Regions from separate parts of the Paenibacillus sp. GYB003 genome, predicted to be linked through region 1. Evidence: riboswitches for the same ligand, from Rfam matches in the RefSeq annotation. Region 1 holds a riboswitch; each other region holds the start of a gene.
What was found. Region 1 has a riboswitch for cyclic di-AMP ahead of PV407_RS06885 (CAP domain-containing protein). Riboswitches for the same ligand answer to the same signal wherever they lie in the genome.
Positions count from the first base shown of each region.

Region 2: linked by a shared signal. The riboswitch ahead of PV407_RS12780 (3D domain-containing protein) and the one ahead of PV407_RS06885 (CAP domain-containing protein) in region 1 are both predicted to bind cyclic di-AMP.
Region 3: linked by a shared signal. The riboswitch ahead of PV407_RS25710 (ubiquitin-like domain-containing protein) and the one ahead of PV407_RS06885 (CAP domain-containing protein) in region 1 are both predicted to bind cyclic di-AMP.
Region 4: linked by a shared signal. The riboswitch ahead of PV407_RS28335 (TrkH family potassium uptake protein) and the one ahead of PV407_RS06885 (CAP domain-containing protein) in region 1 are both predicted to bind cyclic di-AMP.

Region 1 covers NZ_JARBDC010000011.1:88,682-92,253, forward strand. Annotated here, with positions in the region: gene tkt (transketolase) at 1-157, opposite strand, end outside; gene PV407_RS06885 (CAP domain-containing protein) at 737-1,519, opposite strand; cyclic di-AMP (ydaO/yuaA leader) riboswitch at 1,527-1,662, opposite strand; gene PV407_RS06890 (LuxR C-terminal-related transcriptional regulator) at 2,540-2,935, shown strand.
Region 2 covers NZ_JARBDC010000034.1:99,495-103,066, forward strand. Annotated here, with positions in the region: gene PV407_RS12770 (extracellular solute-binding protein) at 1-940, shown strand, start outside; gene PV407_RS12775 (DNA-3-methyladenine glycosylase I) at 1,087-1,689, shown strand; cyclic di-AMP (ydaO/yuaA leader) riboswitch at 1,766-1,928, shown strand; gene PV407_RS12780 (3D domain-containing protein) at 1,936-2,829, shown strand; gene PV407_RS12785 (polysaccharide deacetylase family protein) at 2,857-3,572, opposite strand, start outside.
Region 3 covers NZ_JARBDC010000081.1:12,559-16,130, forward strand. Annotated here, with positions in the region: gene PV407_RS25700 (ABC transporter permease) at 1-394, opposite strand, end outside; gene PV407_RS25705 (ABC transporter ATP-binding protein) at 391-1,137, opposite strand; cyclic di-AMP (ydaO/yuaA leader) riboswitch at 1,414-1,572, shown strand; gene PV407_RS25710 (ubiquitin-like domain-containing protein) at 1,849-2,988, shown strand; gene rnmV (ribonuclease M5) at 3,121-3,572, shown strand, end outside.
Region 4 covers NZ_JARBDC010000088.1:177,752-181,323, reverse strand. Annotated here, with positions in the region: gene PV407_RS28340 (CPBP family intramembrane glutamic endopeptidase) at 1-1,121, opposite strand, end outside; cyclic di-AMP (ydaO/yuaA leader) riboswitch at 1,399-1,548, shown strand; gene PV407_RS28335 (TrkH family potassium uptake protein) at 1,664-3,013, shown strand; gene PV407_RS28330 (potassium channel family protein) at 3,028-3,572, shown strand, end outside.

The DNA of each region.
Region 1 (3,572 bases):
TGTGCTTCATGAGCCGCGCATACAGCGCGTAGCCCATCGGAGCGGCGCCCATCGGCATGCCGGGATGCCCGGAATTCGCTTTTTGCACGGCATCGATAGACAGTGTGCGGATCGTATCGATCGACAGACGGTCAATCGATTTCGCTTGAGACGTCATTCTTCCATTCCTCCCAAAAGTCGGTAGTCGCCCGCGCCACGTGATGTCTACCCGACGCGAACTTCCCTCTATGTCCAGCGGACATTTGCAGTCGCTGTGCATTATTGTACCATTTGCTTTAAGCGTTTACCACAATCGGCCCCCGAAAAAGCGTTTCTAGTTTTCCCCAAGATGCCGTCTTTTCCGTCGCGAAAAAAAGCGCTGCCGGTTCGCGTTCCGTTCCGTCGGGCCACGGGCCGGAGCAAAATGCGCGACCGCCGCTCGGAGGGGCGAAGCCGGAGGTAACGGTCGCCACGGACGCTATTTCGCAAAAAACGGCCTTTTTCAAACGGTAACGGACGCCGTTGCGCTTATTCGCCCCGAATGATGGTCCAAAAAGAGATTTTCCGTCAAATAGCTGCTCCCCTGTCCGTAAAAAATCCAAACCGTCGAAATCGACCTTCCTAACGGCTGCCATGTCCGTAAGGCTTGGAACCGTCCCATCCTGCGCACGGCTTGCTTCCCGAGTTCCGACGCAGCCAAACGTCCGACTTTTTTTGCATGAAAAAACCGGAAGCGGACGCTCCCGGTTTTTCCCGATCAGTTTGCGATAAATTCTTGTACCCATTCGCCGTTATAGTAAGCAACGCCGATCTTCGTAAAGTTCGGGCTCAAAATGTTTTGGCGATGGCCCGCGCTGTTCATCCAGGCGTTCATCACTTCCTGCGGATTGCGCTGACCTTTGGCGATATTTTCGCCGGCATACGAATAGCTGATGCCGTAAGCTTTCATCATGTCGAACGGCGAACCGTAAGTCGGCGAATTATGGTCGAAGTAGTTGTTGTTGTACATGTCCTTCGCTTTGTCCAACGCCATTTTCGTCAAGGCCGGATCGCTGGCCAGCGGCGAAAGACCGGCTTTGGCGCGTTCTTGGTTCACGAGCGACACGACTTGATCCGCATATGCGGACGCCGTCGTCGCCGTTTCGCCGGCATTGCCCGCCGGCTCGCTTCCGGCACCGTTTCCGGCGTTTCCGGCATTGCCCGCTTGTCCGGCATCCGAACCGGTACCGGCTCCCGTTTCCGTTCCGGTTGCCGCGCCGTTATTGGAGCCTTGGCCGCCGTTGTAGGATCCGTTCCCCGATCCGTAATCCGTGTTAGGCATATGCCAAGACCATTGCGGATATACTACCCGTACGTTCCAACCTTGTTCCTGAAGGCTGCGAATCCAGTCGTTCAGCGAAAAACCGGATCCGGCATATATGGGATTCAGAGCTTCATTGCCGATATTCGAAGGCTGGGACGGAGCGGCGTAAGCCGAGCCTGCGCCCGCCAAAACGCTGAGCGCCAAAGCGCCGGTCAACACCGATTTTTTGAAACGCATGAAAAGATCCTCTCCTTATGACGGCCTGCGAGGTTAGCTGACGGGTTCGGGTCAAAGAGCAACCACCCGGCCACGGACCGTGGCTTCACCCCGGATACGTTGGGTTCCCCGCGCTTCGCTAGAAGCTTCGGCCTTAATTTGGTTTTCCCCATGAAAAGAACGGCAAAACCATGCGGCGTGCCGTCTTCCCTGCGGTTTTTCCATCATAACACGCTCCCGCTCGCCCGGTCATTGCGCAATGATTTCCAATGCGCCGAAAACCCGCGCCGTTAGCGGCTTCCGCGATCCGTTGGTTCCATTAAGAAATGCCGTCCGGAAATACGGCGGATGTTCCTTTTATGTATGAAGCTGAACTTGGCTCCAACCGCCGGTCGAATCGTTTTCGAGGCTTAGCGGCAACAACACGACATCAAAGGCGACGCGATCATTCCGCGCCAGGATTCCATTCCCTCCGAGATCCCAATAGCTGATGTTCGACTTCATTCCGCTCGCAACCGGTGTTCGGACATGTTGCTAACGAATCGAGCGATCGTTATCGGAGGCAAAAGCGAGGGGGTGAATTGGTTTACGAACTCCAGTATCGTTATTGCCGGCAAATCGGATCGTTTTCTTCCATTTTGGGCCGGATAGCGATGTCCGGATTCGTTAGCCTGAACAAACGACCGGTTTTTCCGCCGTTAAGCAAACTACGATTCGTTCCATGCCGCATCGGCCGACACGGGTTACGGTTGCCAGTGGTCCTTTGGTCTTTCTATCCGAACGATCCTTTTTGCACGCCGAAACGGCAGTGGATCGGGAAACGAGATGGAAACGCTCCCGCTATTTTCGGTCTTTTCCCGTTATTGGGCAAAATAACTGGAAAACGTCCCGCTACATTCGTCCATGCCGCGCTTTTCGCCGATTTGGCGCCTTTTTAACTGGAGCTTCTCCCTGTAAATTTGAAACGATGCCTATAGGAAAGCGTGTTAGCTGGAGGTTTTCCCGTTCGTTCGATTCCATTGGCCCGGCAGGATAACCCATGTGCTAATCCTGACCTCGCAGCCCGACGATGAACTGATCGTTCAGGCGATGATGGAAGGGGCGAGCGGCTTTTTGCTCAAAGATTGGGAAACCGACGATATCATCATCCGGGCGATCAAGTCCGTCGTCTCGGGCCAAATGACGCTGCCTGCCCGAATTTCCGCCAGGCTGTCCGAAGGATTGTCCAGACTGCACAAGCAGCAAAGCCGGTTGGACGAGGACGAAATCATGCGCCGGAACGAGCGGCTGCCGTGGGAGCGATTGGATGTTTCTTTCTCGCTGCGGGAGCGGCAGATTATATGCTTGCTGATGCAGGAGCATACCAATTCCGATATCGCGGACCTGCTTCATCTGTCCGTCGGCACGGTGAAAAAATTATATCAGCACCGTCTATAAAGCATTGGGCGTGTCGAGCCGCGCCGAAGCCGTGCTTGCGGATCGAATCCCGGTATACGGAATAAGGGACCTTGATGCATCCTTTTGATTTCCATGCGGCGTCCCCCGCCTTCGTCTATGCCCCGAACCTACCATACCGTCCTCGTCCCGGTACATGCGCGAGCGGCGCCAATGTCCGGATCGGCAATCATTGTCCGGGTCGCCATTTTCGCGGCCGTTTTTACTATCGTGGAACTGCAGCCGAATCGGTACGAAAAGATGGTTTTACGAAGGATTCGGGACGATGGCCGCTGTAAACGAAACTGTGCTGGAGCGGCTGAGAAAGCCGTTCCTGGAGCCGGACGACGAGTACGGGCAAGCCGACGTCAAATCCCGGAGCCCCGCCTTCGGCCGATCTGCTCAATCCGCGGGCGACGGAGGCGTTCATCCGGCTGACGCACGACGCCTATTACGCGCGGCTGAAACGATTTTTCGGCAATACCGATCGAACGATTCGGCTCGACCTGGGAGACGTGCAGGAGACGGCGTCGGTCTAATTAAACGGCAATCCGCTCGGCGTCCGCCTCTGGAAGCCATACGCGTATGCGGATATTTCGGCGGCGGCCCGCCCGGGCTCGAACCTGCTGCGCATCCGGGT
Region 2 (3,572 bases), on a different contig from region 1:
AAGCATCTCCCCTAACCATGCGATGGGAGCCTATTGGTCCGGCGCCTGGTATCATAAGGACAAGGACGGCAATTATATGCCGGGCTTGATCGGCCCGGGACGCAAAGAAGTGATCGAGACGCTTACCGCGGCCTACAAGGAAGGCGCCGTCACGAAAGATTTCGCCGTGCTCAACTGGGCGCAGACGAACAAAGAATTTTACTCCGGCAAAGCGGGCATTTTCATCGGCACGCCGAGCGGGATGGTCGAAGATTATTACACCGGCCTGCTGAAGGTCGATCCGAAAGCGAAGGTCGCGCCGATCCCGTTCTTCAAAGCTCCGGACGGCTCCCAGGGCAACTTGAAGGGCCGCGGCTTCTTCGGACTGACGACGCTTTCGGCCAAGCTGAAAAACGATCCGGACAAAGTGAAAAAGATTTTGGAAATACTCGATTACGGCCGCCAGTTCATCCCGCTCGACCAGCGCACGCCGCAAAACCAGCAGTTCGACTGGATCATGGGCGGAAACGGCGTCGGCTACGACATGGTGAACGGCAAGGCGGTGCCGAAAGCGGGCCAGGAATCGAATACGCCGATCCAATACATGCTGCAGCGCCACGAGTTTTGGAAGCCGTGGGCGCCGAGCGACGACGCCAACCAGTTTTCCAAGGCGTCTTACAATTCGCCGGAAATGCAGGCGTTTATCGCCACGATCGAGCAGATGGAGAAGACGTACAATAAAAACCCGTACGACGATCCGTCCTACCTCGTCTACTCGGAAACGCAGGCGTCCAAAGGGACGGAGCTGGACAAATATTTGATCGACGAGCAGACGAAAATGATTTCCGGCCAGCGTCCGATATCCGATTGGGACAAAATGATCGAGGAATGGAAATCCCGCGGCGGCGCCCAGCTGATGAAGGAAGTGAACGACGGCATCAAAGCCGCCAAAAACCAGTAACGTCCGCAGCCGCCGTCGGCGCCGCGCCGGTTCGAAAGGAGCCGCGCGGCGCCGCTTGCGTCGCAATGCAAACGTATGTTTCCTTTTTATGGCGGCAAATGGTATACTTGTTGTCAACACGCACTCGCGAAAGGGGATTTTCCGTCATGCAGCAGCCTATCGTCCGATGCGGCTGGGTGAACGACAGCCAGCTCTACATCGATTACCACGACCGGGAATGGGGCGTTCCCGTCCACGACGACAACGCCCTGTTCGAGCGGCTCGTTCTGGAAGGCGCCCAAGCGGGGTTGAGCTGGTATACCATTTTGCGCAAAAGGGAGCATTACCGCGAAGCGTTCGACCGGTTCGATCCGGCGAAGGTGGCCGCCTACGACGAGCGGAAAATCGAAGAGCTGATGGGGAATCCGGGAATCGTCCGCAACCGGCTGAAAATTCGGTCCGCCGTGCGCAACGCCGTGGCGGTTCTCGACGTGCAGCGGGAGTTCGGCTCCTTCGACGCTTATTTATGGTCGTTCGTCGGCGGCAGCCCGATCCGCAACAGCTGGAAGCAGCTCGCCGACGTGCCCGCCAAGACGCCGATTTCCGACGCGATGAGCAAAGATTTGAAGAAGCGCGGCTTCTCGTTCGTCGGCTCGACGATCTGCTACGCCTTGATGCAGGCGACGGGAATGGTGCAGGATCACGTCGTGACGTGCTTCCGCCATCGGGAGCTGGCCGAAGCGACGCAGGGGGCGATTGCCAATAATTGAGGGTTTTCTCGGTATGCGATTTGTGTTAGCCTTCTAAAAGTAGCCGAAACTTCGGTAAATGGAAACGGCTGGATAAGCAAGTCGGCCGCTTCCGCTCACAAAGTGCGGGGGATTTTTTTTACGGACAAGCCGTTTAACGACGCTTTCCGTTTCGGGGTGAATCGCGACTTTTCTCGCGTAGGGCTGTATCCTCAGTCCGAATCCGACAACTAACCTCGTAGGCGAACAAAAGGAGAGGAATCGCATATGCATTGGAGAAACACCTGGAAGCGAGCGCTGCTTACGGGCGGTTTTGCTTTGTTTTTCATCACCGGCTCGGCCGTTTCGGCAGTAGGACGGCCCGTTGATCCGATTCTTCTTCAGCCCTGGTCGCCGCTTGTCCTGCAAAGCGGCGATATGTCGACCAAGTCGAATCCCGACTTTTCCGATTTTCAAGCGCAGCTATTGCGCAGTCATTTCAATGCCGTACAATCGCTGATCGAAAGCGAAAAAGAGCCGACGTCGATCGCCGAGCACATGCTTGCCGCGGTTCCGACGATATACGAGGTGCAGCCGCTGACGGCGGCCGCGCCGGACGATCTGTTCGCGATCAAGCCTGTTGCGCTCGGACTCGCTCAGGCGCCCGCGGCGGACCCTCAGCCGTTGGCGGCGGCCCGGCAGCCTGCGGCAGCCGACGCGAAAGCGGCGGAGCCGAAGGCCGCTCCGAAAGTCGCGGCGTCCATGCCGAAAAAGGTAAGCAAAGCGGCGGAAGCGGCGCAAACGGCGAAAGCCGCCGAACCGAGAAATCTCGTTACGACGGTCACCGGCGCGACGATTACGCCGAAGAAAACGGTCAAGGCGGTGGCGTCCGCCTACACGGCCAGCGCCGAAGAAAACGGCGGCTACGCCGGCAAAGACTATTTCGGCAATTCGCTGCAGGTCGGCTCGATTGCCGTCGACCCCGACGTCATTCCGCTCGGCTCGACCGTTTACGTGACCGGCTACAGCTACGACGGTTTGCCCGCCGGCGGCATGATGGCCAAAGCGGTCGATATCGGCGGCGCCATCGACGGCAACCGGGTCGATATATTCGTGCCGGATTCGCGCGAGAAAGCGAAAAAGTTCGGCTTGCAAAACGTTACGCTGTATGTCGTCGACTGAGGTCGGCGGCTTTTTTTTCGTTGCGTCTTACTTGCTTTTCGGCAAATGCAGCAGCTCCGGCACCGTAACGAGCCCGTATCCCTGTTCGCGCAGCTTCATGATGATGGACGGCAGCGCCTTGACGGTGCCGCTCAAATCCTGGCTGTCTCCGCCGGCGGAATGCTGCAGCACGATCGCCCCCGCTTTCGTATGGCCCAGGATGTTGCCCGACACCTGCTGCTCCCCGAGGCTTTTCCAATCGAGCGAGTCGACGTTCCAGTTTACGACGATATAACCGTGCCGGTTCGCCCATTGCAGCTGCCCTTCGGTGATTTCCCCGTACGGAGGCCGGATCAGCTTCGGCTTGTAGCCGGCAAGCCCGTTAAGCGTTAGTTCCGTTTGCTCGATTTCCGCCGCGAACTGCTCGACGGACAGCTTCGTAAACAGAGGATGGCGATAAGAATGATTGCCGATCGCATGGCCTTCGCGGATGATTCGCTTGACGACGGCGGGGTGCGCCTCGGCTTTTTTGCCGAGCAGGAAAAAAGTCGCCTTAACCCCGTAAGCCTTCAGCACGTCCAGCACCTGCGGCGTAAACCGCTCGTCCGGGCCGTCGTCGAACGTCAGCGCGATATTTTTCTCCTTCGACGTTCCGCTTACTTTGAACACGTCCGGATATTTCGCACGCAGCTGCGAAATGGTCAGCTTTTTGCCCGCGGCCGCGTTCGTCTGCGATTTTTGCACGCTGACCGACGGCGCCTTGG
Region 3 (3,572 bases), on a different contig from region 1:
CGCTCCCGGATCCGTGCCGGTACAGCGGCATTCCGGCCGAGACGGCGAACACGGCGGCGAAGCCTTGCGTCACGAAGCTGTACAGCAGCGCGCCACGGAAATAAGCCCCCATCCGCGCTTCCATCGGCAGCAGGAAGACGAGATCCGCCTCCTTCAGCAGCGTGCGGATCGGGCTGACGGCCATGAAGGGAGCGAGCCAGCACGCAAGGACGACGGCGTATGGAAAATCGTCCGGAATACGTTCCAGCGTCCGGCCGTACAAATAGGAGGAGACGATGAATGCGACGAACAGAAACAAAAAAAATCCGCTTTGCCCCGCATAAAACGTATAGCGCGCCACGAGCCTCGTATGCGCGGCAAGACGGTCTTTCCACAGCCGTTTCGCCGGATTCATGAGGCGCCGCCTTTCACAATCGCGTAGAACAGCTCGTCCAGCGTCGCTTCCCCGCCGGCGCCGGCGAATTCGCGCAGCTCGCCCAGCGTTCCTTTCGCCGCGATTCGACCCCGGTGCAGCACGACATACCGGTCGCAATACGTCTCCAGCGTGGATAAGATGTGCGAGCTGATCAGAAACGAAGCGCCTTTGTTTTTGCGCTCCACCATCAGATCGAGAAGCGACCGGATGCCGAGCGGGTCGAGGCCGAGAAACGGCTCGTCGATGACATAGAGCGGGGGTTCGACAAGAAAGGCGTTCATGATCATGACTTTCTGCCGCATCCCTTTCGACAAAGTTTGGGGAAACGCGTCAAGCTTGGCGGTCATGTCGAATTGCTCGGCAAGCCGCGCGGCGCGGCTCTCGAACCGGTCGTCCGCCAGCCCGTAGGCCATCGCGCTCATGCGCAAATGCTCGCGAATCGTCAGCTCCTCGTACAGCTCCGGCGCCTCGGGCACATATGCGAACGAGCCGCGATAGCGGGTGGCGTCGTCGGCCGCCCGCAGCCCCATGACGCGGACGAAGCCTTCCTGCGGGGCGAGCAGCCCGAGAATATGCTTGATGGTCGTGCTTTTGCCGGCTCCGTTCAGCCCGATCAGGCCGACCATTTCGCCCGGCGCTATCGAGAAATCGAGCTCGCGGATGACCGGGCGGTTCCAGATGTAGCCCCCGGACAAATTTGAAACCTCTAGCGTATAATCCATTTTTTACCTCCGTTTCGGAAGCGGTCTTTCCTCTCCATCATACCATTTTTGACCGAAAATCCGCATCCGCCGGAGGAGGACGAAGCGAAAAGAGGCCGTTAGACGAAGCCATAAAAGGTTCTGACGAAGAAAAACAGCGATTTGTTTCACAAAAAAAGTGAAATATCACACATTTTTCGCTTTTTCGCGAAAAAACCGGCTTTTCATCCTCTTTACAGGTTTTTCATAAGGCTTTAATATAACGATCATAATGATTCGAAACCAAATACCGCCATCGACTTCCTATCGCTGAGTTTCCGTAAGGGAAACGGGGGAACCAAAGGTTCATGGGGTGAATTTCAAGCAGAGGGCATATGGATCGGCTCCAACGCTTGAATAGGGCGACTCTCGCGTCCGAACCCGTCAGCTAACCTCGTAAGCGTGAAGAGAGAGGCACGATTGTCGGGCATAGATGCAGCCCCGTACCGGGATAAGCATTGTTTAACTGCCGCGAGAAGAGTCCTCTTCATCCGCGGCTTTTATTTTCGGTCTTTGTTCGATAATCGAAAATATTCCTAAGCGGACTAATCTGGCAGAAGTCGGCATCCATTCAGCTCCGACATGCAATCCGACCGATGGCGAAGCGAATCATCCAAATTGAATCCAGATCGCGTCAATTCCAGTCATGCGTAACATTATGGCGGCGAGAACTGATGAAGGAGGACCGCAGAAGTGGGCGTTATTCCTACCGAAGAAACCCATGTAAAACGATCATCCAGCATGTCTTTCGCAATGCGATGGAAGCATGAAAACTTGCGCCCGATCCTACTTAGCGCTTTGTTTTCGATCGTGATGGCAGTCATGTTTGCACTGCTTTTGTACGGAATATCTATCAAGCAAGTGGAGCTTGTCGTCGGAGGGGAAACGAAGCAGTTCAAGACGAGACAGTCGACGCTGTCCGCTTTTCTCGCCGAGCAGCAAATCGCGGTGGGCGAGTACGACAAAGTATCGGCCGCCATGGACGCGAAGCTGAAGCACGGCGACAAGTTCGTCATCGAGCGGGCCGTCCCCGTTCAGCTGACGGCCGACGGCAAGACGGAAACGCGCTATACGGTGGCGAAGACGGTCGAGGGAGCGCTCGAGGAGCTTCAAGTGGAGCTCGGCGAGCTGGATAAGCTGACCCCGGCCAAGGAGGAACCGATCACGTTCAATACCCCGATCCAGATCGTGCGGGTACAGAAGCTGATCGAGGAGCAAACCGAGCCGATTCCGTTCGATACGGTGAAAAAGAACGACCCGAATTTGCTCAAGGGCAAAGAGCAGGTCGTGACGGAAGGCAAGGAAGGCGTTCTCGAGAAAACGGTCGAGAAAGTATTCGAGGACGGCCAGCTGGTCGCCGAAAACGTCGTCGATACGAAAGTCGCGCAAGAAAGCGTTAACCAGATCGTCGCGCTCGGCACGAAAAATCCGGTCGTCGTCTTGTCGGCCGCTTCTCCGAACATCGACGAGGTGACGAAGGGCGACGTCAAGTTCGCCTATAAGCAAATTTTGAACAACGTCACGTTGACGGCTTATTCCATCGACCCGAAGTCCACGGGCAAAACGAGCGATCATCCGCAATACGGAATTACGGCTTCGGGCACGAAGGTGAGCGAAGGCCGCACGATCGCCGTCGATCCGAAGGTGATTCCGATCGGCTGGTGGGTCTACATCGAAGGGATCGGACTCCGCCGTGCGGAGGATACCGGCAGCGCCGTGAAAGGCAATATTATCGACGTTTATTTCGAAAACCCCGATTACGCCAAACGGTTCGGCATGAAGCGGGGCTACAAAGTATACGTGATCGGCAAGGAAAAGCCGACCGCGAATTGAACCGCCGGTTTGCCGTGCAAAAATGATTTGATTACGCGGGCCGGACTCGGGTATATTGTAAATAAACTTGCACGTAACGAAGAAGAGGCGAGCCCTCTTCTTTTTGTTCGTATGAAAGGAAATCCGACTGTTATGATTCGAGAAATCATCGTCGTCGAAGGGCGGGACGACACGGTTGCCGTGCGCCGGGCGGTCGACGCCGAAACGATCGAAACCGGCGGCTCGGCGATCGGCGAGGACGTCATCGCGCGCATCGCCATGGCGCAGCAGCGCCGAGGGGTCATCATCTTTACCGATCCGGATCATGCCGGCGAGCGGATACGCAAAATCGTCTCGGCCCGGGTGCCCGGCTGCAAGCATGCATTCATTACGCAGGAGGAAGCGACGAGGAAGAAAGATATCGGCGTGGAAAACGCCTCGAAGGAGGCGATCGTCCGGGCGCTGCAGCATGTGCGCACGGAGATGCGGCCGGACGAGGCGGACGGCGCCGGCATTACGATGGAGGACTTGATGGATGCCGGCCTGCTCGTTCATCCGCAGGCGGCCGCGCGCCGGCTCGAAATGGGCAAGCTGCTCGGCATCGG
Region 4 (3,572 bases), on a different contig from region 1:
TGCTCGGCTACGAAAAACAGCAGCGATTGCAGGCCGAGCATCAAGCAGGCGATCATATAGCCCCGCTTCATGCTATCCGTCGTATGAACGCCGAACGCCGGCTCCCGCCATCTCGGCCACGGGCGCATGCCGTGATCGCGCCATAGCGGCTGCCCGGCGGCGAGCGAAACGTAGCCGATCAGCCCCATCAAGGTGACGACGACGTTCATGACGATTACCATGCCGGGCGCGGCGTCGACGGACAAAAACGGATCGGCTCCGGGCGACGACAACGTTTTGAAGGCGGGCGCCATATTGGAATTGTTCGTCCAGTACAGGACGAGAAACGTAAACGTCAGCCACAAGCCGCGGACGAAGGCGATCCGTTTCCGGTGGACGATCATGAGAACGATCGCCGCGAGGCCCATCGCCGCCGAAATGATCAGGTTCCACGACGTCATGGACGCCGCGGCGCGATCCTGCCGCTCGACCCAGGCGATATGGCTGTCCGGCGCGCGCAGCTCCGTCCGGTACGCGGTCACCTCGCCGCCGCGAATTTCGACGACCTGCCGCAGCTTCGCCTCCCCGAGCTTCGCGCTCCGATGCTCGAACGCGAACTGATAAGGCTGAGTCTTGTTCGGCAGCAGCATCTCGTACGACTCCAGCGGCTTGCCCGCCTGACGCATATACGATTCGGCGATGCGGCGACCTTCGCGCACGGAAGGCGCCGCGCCGTCGCTGCGTTTTTGCCAGCCGATCACTTCGCCGCTCTTCAGGTCGACGTCGACCAAAAAGCCGGTTTTCCCGCCGCCTCCGAGCTCGACCCGGTAATAGTCGATCGGCACGAGCTTCTCGAACTCCGCTTTATACGGCTTGACCAGCCGCTCCTTCTGCACGTAGCCGCTCAGCAGCTGATCGGATTCGTACATGACGAGCGTCGCCTGCACGGACCCGCCGTTTAGGCCGGCTATGTAGGCTTCGGCCGCCGCCGCGGCCGCCTGCTTCGAGAGGGCGGGGCGCGTTTCGGCGATGACCGCGGATTCGTCCTTCCCCGCGATCGACGGCCACCAGTTCGTAACGACGAACAGGATGATGCCGACGATCGCCCACGTTCCGAGCCGGGTAATAGGGTGCTGCCGCATGCGTGACCTCCCCGCGAATAAGGTTCCGTATCGTATCCCCGCAAGCGCCTTCGATCGAAGCGAACCTCGAAGGCCCGAATTTTGGGGCGTTCTCCTTAACGTAACACACTTTATTTCGAAATGCCACTTAAACGGAAGCAAGGAAGGTGCCGACCGCGAAAACGGTCCGACACGCTCCGGAATTTGACTTCATTCGCGTTTTCAACGGTTTTTTCATGAAATTGCGGCTTTGTACTATTGCCGCCGCAGGATTATAATCACTTCGTCAGACCTTATCAACCATAACGAGCCGAATTTCTTTGCGAAAACGGGGGAACCATGTATTTTGGGGTGAATTTCGCATAAGCCGCTCCGGCGGCCGTCGCGAATAGGGTGCCTAACAACCCGAATCCGTCAGCTAACCTCGTAGGCTCCAGTCAGGAAACCAATCCGCGAAAACGGCACCTGGTCTTCCAGTGCCTTTTTTTGTTGTTCCCAAAAAGGCGGTTTTCTCCCTGGACCCGCACCGATTCGAGCTCGTTCAACCGCCGGAGGTGACCCCTTTGAAAAGCAACCGAACCAGAACGGTATTCGAACGGCTTACGCCGCCGCAAATTCTCGTTATCGGCTTCGCGGCGATCATTGTGCTCGGAGGCGTGCTGCTGTCGCTTCCGGTGTCGACTTCGAACGGCCAAGGCTTGCCGTTCGTCGACGCGCTGTTTACGGCCACGTCCGCGACCTGCGTAACGGGGCTTGTCGTCGTCGATACGGGCACTTATTTTTCCGTATTCGGGCAAATCGTCATCATGGCGCTCATCCAGGTCGGCGGACTCGGCTTCATGACGATGTCGACGCTGATCGCGCTCGTGCTGCGCAAACGCATTTCGCTGCGGGAACGGCTCATTTTGCAGGAAGCGCTCAATCAAGGATCGATGGAAGGGATCGTCCGGCTCATCCGCAAAGTGCTCGTCTACTCGCTGACGATCGAGCTCGTCGCGGCGCTGCTGCTGGCGATCCGCTGGTCGCTTGATTTTCCGGTCGGCGAAGCCGTATACCGCGGCTTGTTCCATGCGGTTTCGATGTTCAACAACGCCGGCTTCGACTTGTCCGGCGAATTTCGCAGCCTGATGCCGTACGCCGACGATGTATTGGTCAACGTCGTCGCGATGTCGCTGATCGTGCTGGGCGGGATCGGCTTCATCGTCATGTCCGACGCGATGGATTTCAGGAAGAAACGAAAGCTGTCGCTCCATTCGAAGGTCGTGCTCAGCATGACCGGCTTTCTGATCGTGTTCGGCGCCATCGTCATTTTCCTGTTCGAATATACGAATCCGCGCACGCTCGGCTCGTTGAACGGAACCGGCAAAGTGCTCGCCGCGTTTTTCCAATCGGTGACGCCGCGGACGGCGGGGGCGAATACCGTCGATATCGCCGGACTGCGGCAGGCGACGCAATTTTTCATCATCATCCTGATGTTTATCGGCGCATCTCCCGGCTCGACGGGCGGCGGGATCAAGACGACGACGTTTACGACGCTGATCGGGGCGATGGTCGCGATGATTCGCGGCAAGGAAGACATCGTGCTGTTTCATAACCGTCTTGCGAAAGACCGCATCTATAAAGCGATTACGCTTACGCTGTTCGCCATCTTTTTGGTCATCTTCGTGGCGATGCTGCTGTCCACGACGGAGGATCATCCCTTTTTGATGATCTTGTTCGAGACGACGTCGGCTTTCGGCACGGTCGGCCTGTCGATGGGACTGACGCCCGATTTGACGACCTTCGGCAAAATCATGATCATGCTTACGATGTTCGCGGGAAGGCTGGGGCCGGTAACGCTCGCCTACGCGCTGCAGCCGAAGCCGGATAAAGAGCTGTACAGACATCCGGAAGGCAAAATCATTATCGGATAGGAGCTGCGAATGCGATGAAAATGAAACAGTTTGCCGTCATCGGCTTGGGCCGGTTCGGCGCCAGTCTGGCGAGGGAGCTTGTCAATCAGGGTCTCGAGGTGCTCGGCATCGACCGCGACGAGGAAGCGGTGGACGAAATGGCCGATATTTTGACGCACGCGATCGTCGCCGATTCGACGGAGGAGGAGACGCTGCGCTCGATCGGCATCCGCAATTTCGACTGCGCGATCGTATCGATCGGCGACGACATCCAGGCGAGCATCATGACCGCCATTTTGCTCAAGGATCTCGGGGTGAAAACGGTCGTGGCGAAAGCGCTGACGGAGCTGCACGGCAAAGTGCTGGAACGGCTCGGCGTAGACCGGGTCATTTATCCCGAACGCGATATGGGCATCCGCGTGGCGCACCAGCTGGCCAATCCGAATTTGCTCGACTATATCGAGCTGTCGAAAGATTATACGATCGCCGAGCTGTCCGTACCCGGACGATTGAACGGCGTTTCGCTCAAGGAGCTCGATCCGCGGGCGAGATACGGCTGCAGCGTCGTCGCGATCAACAA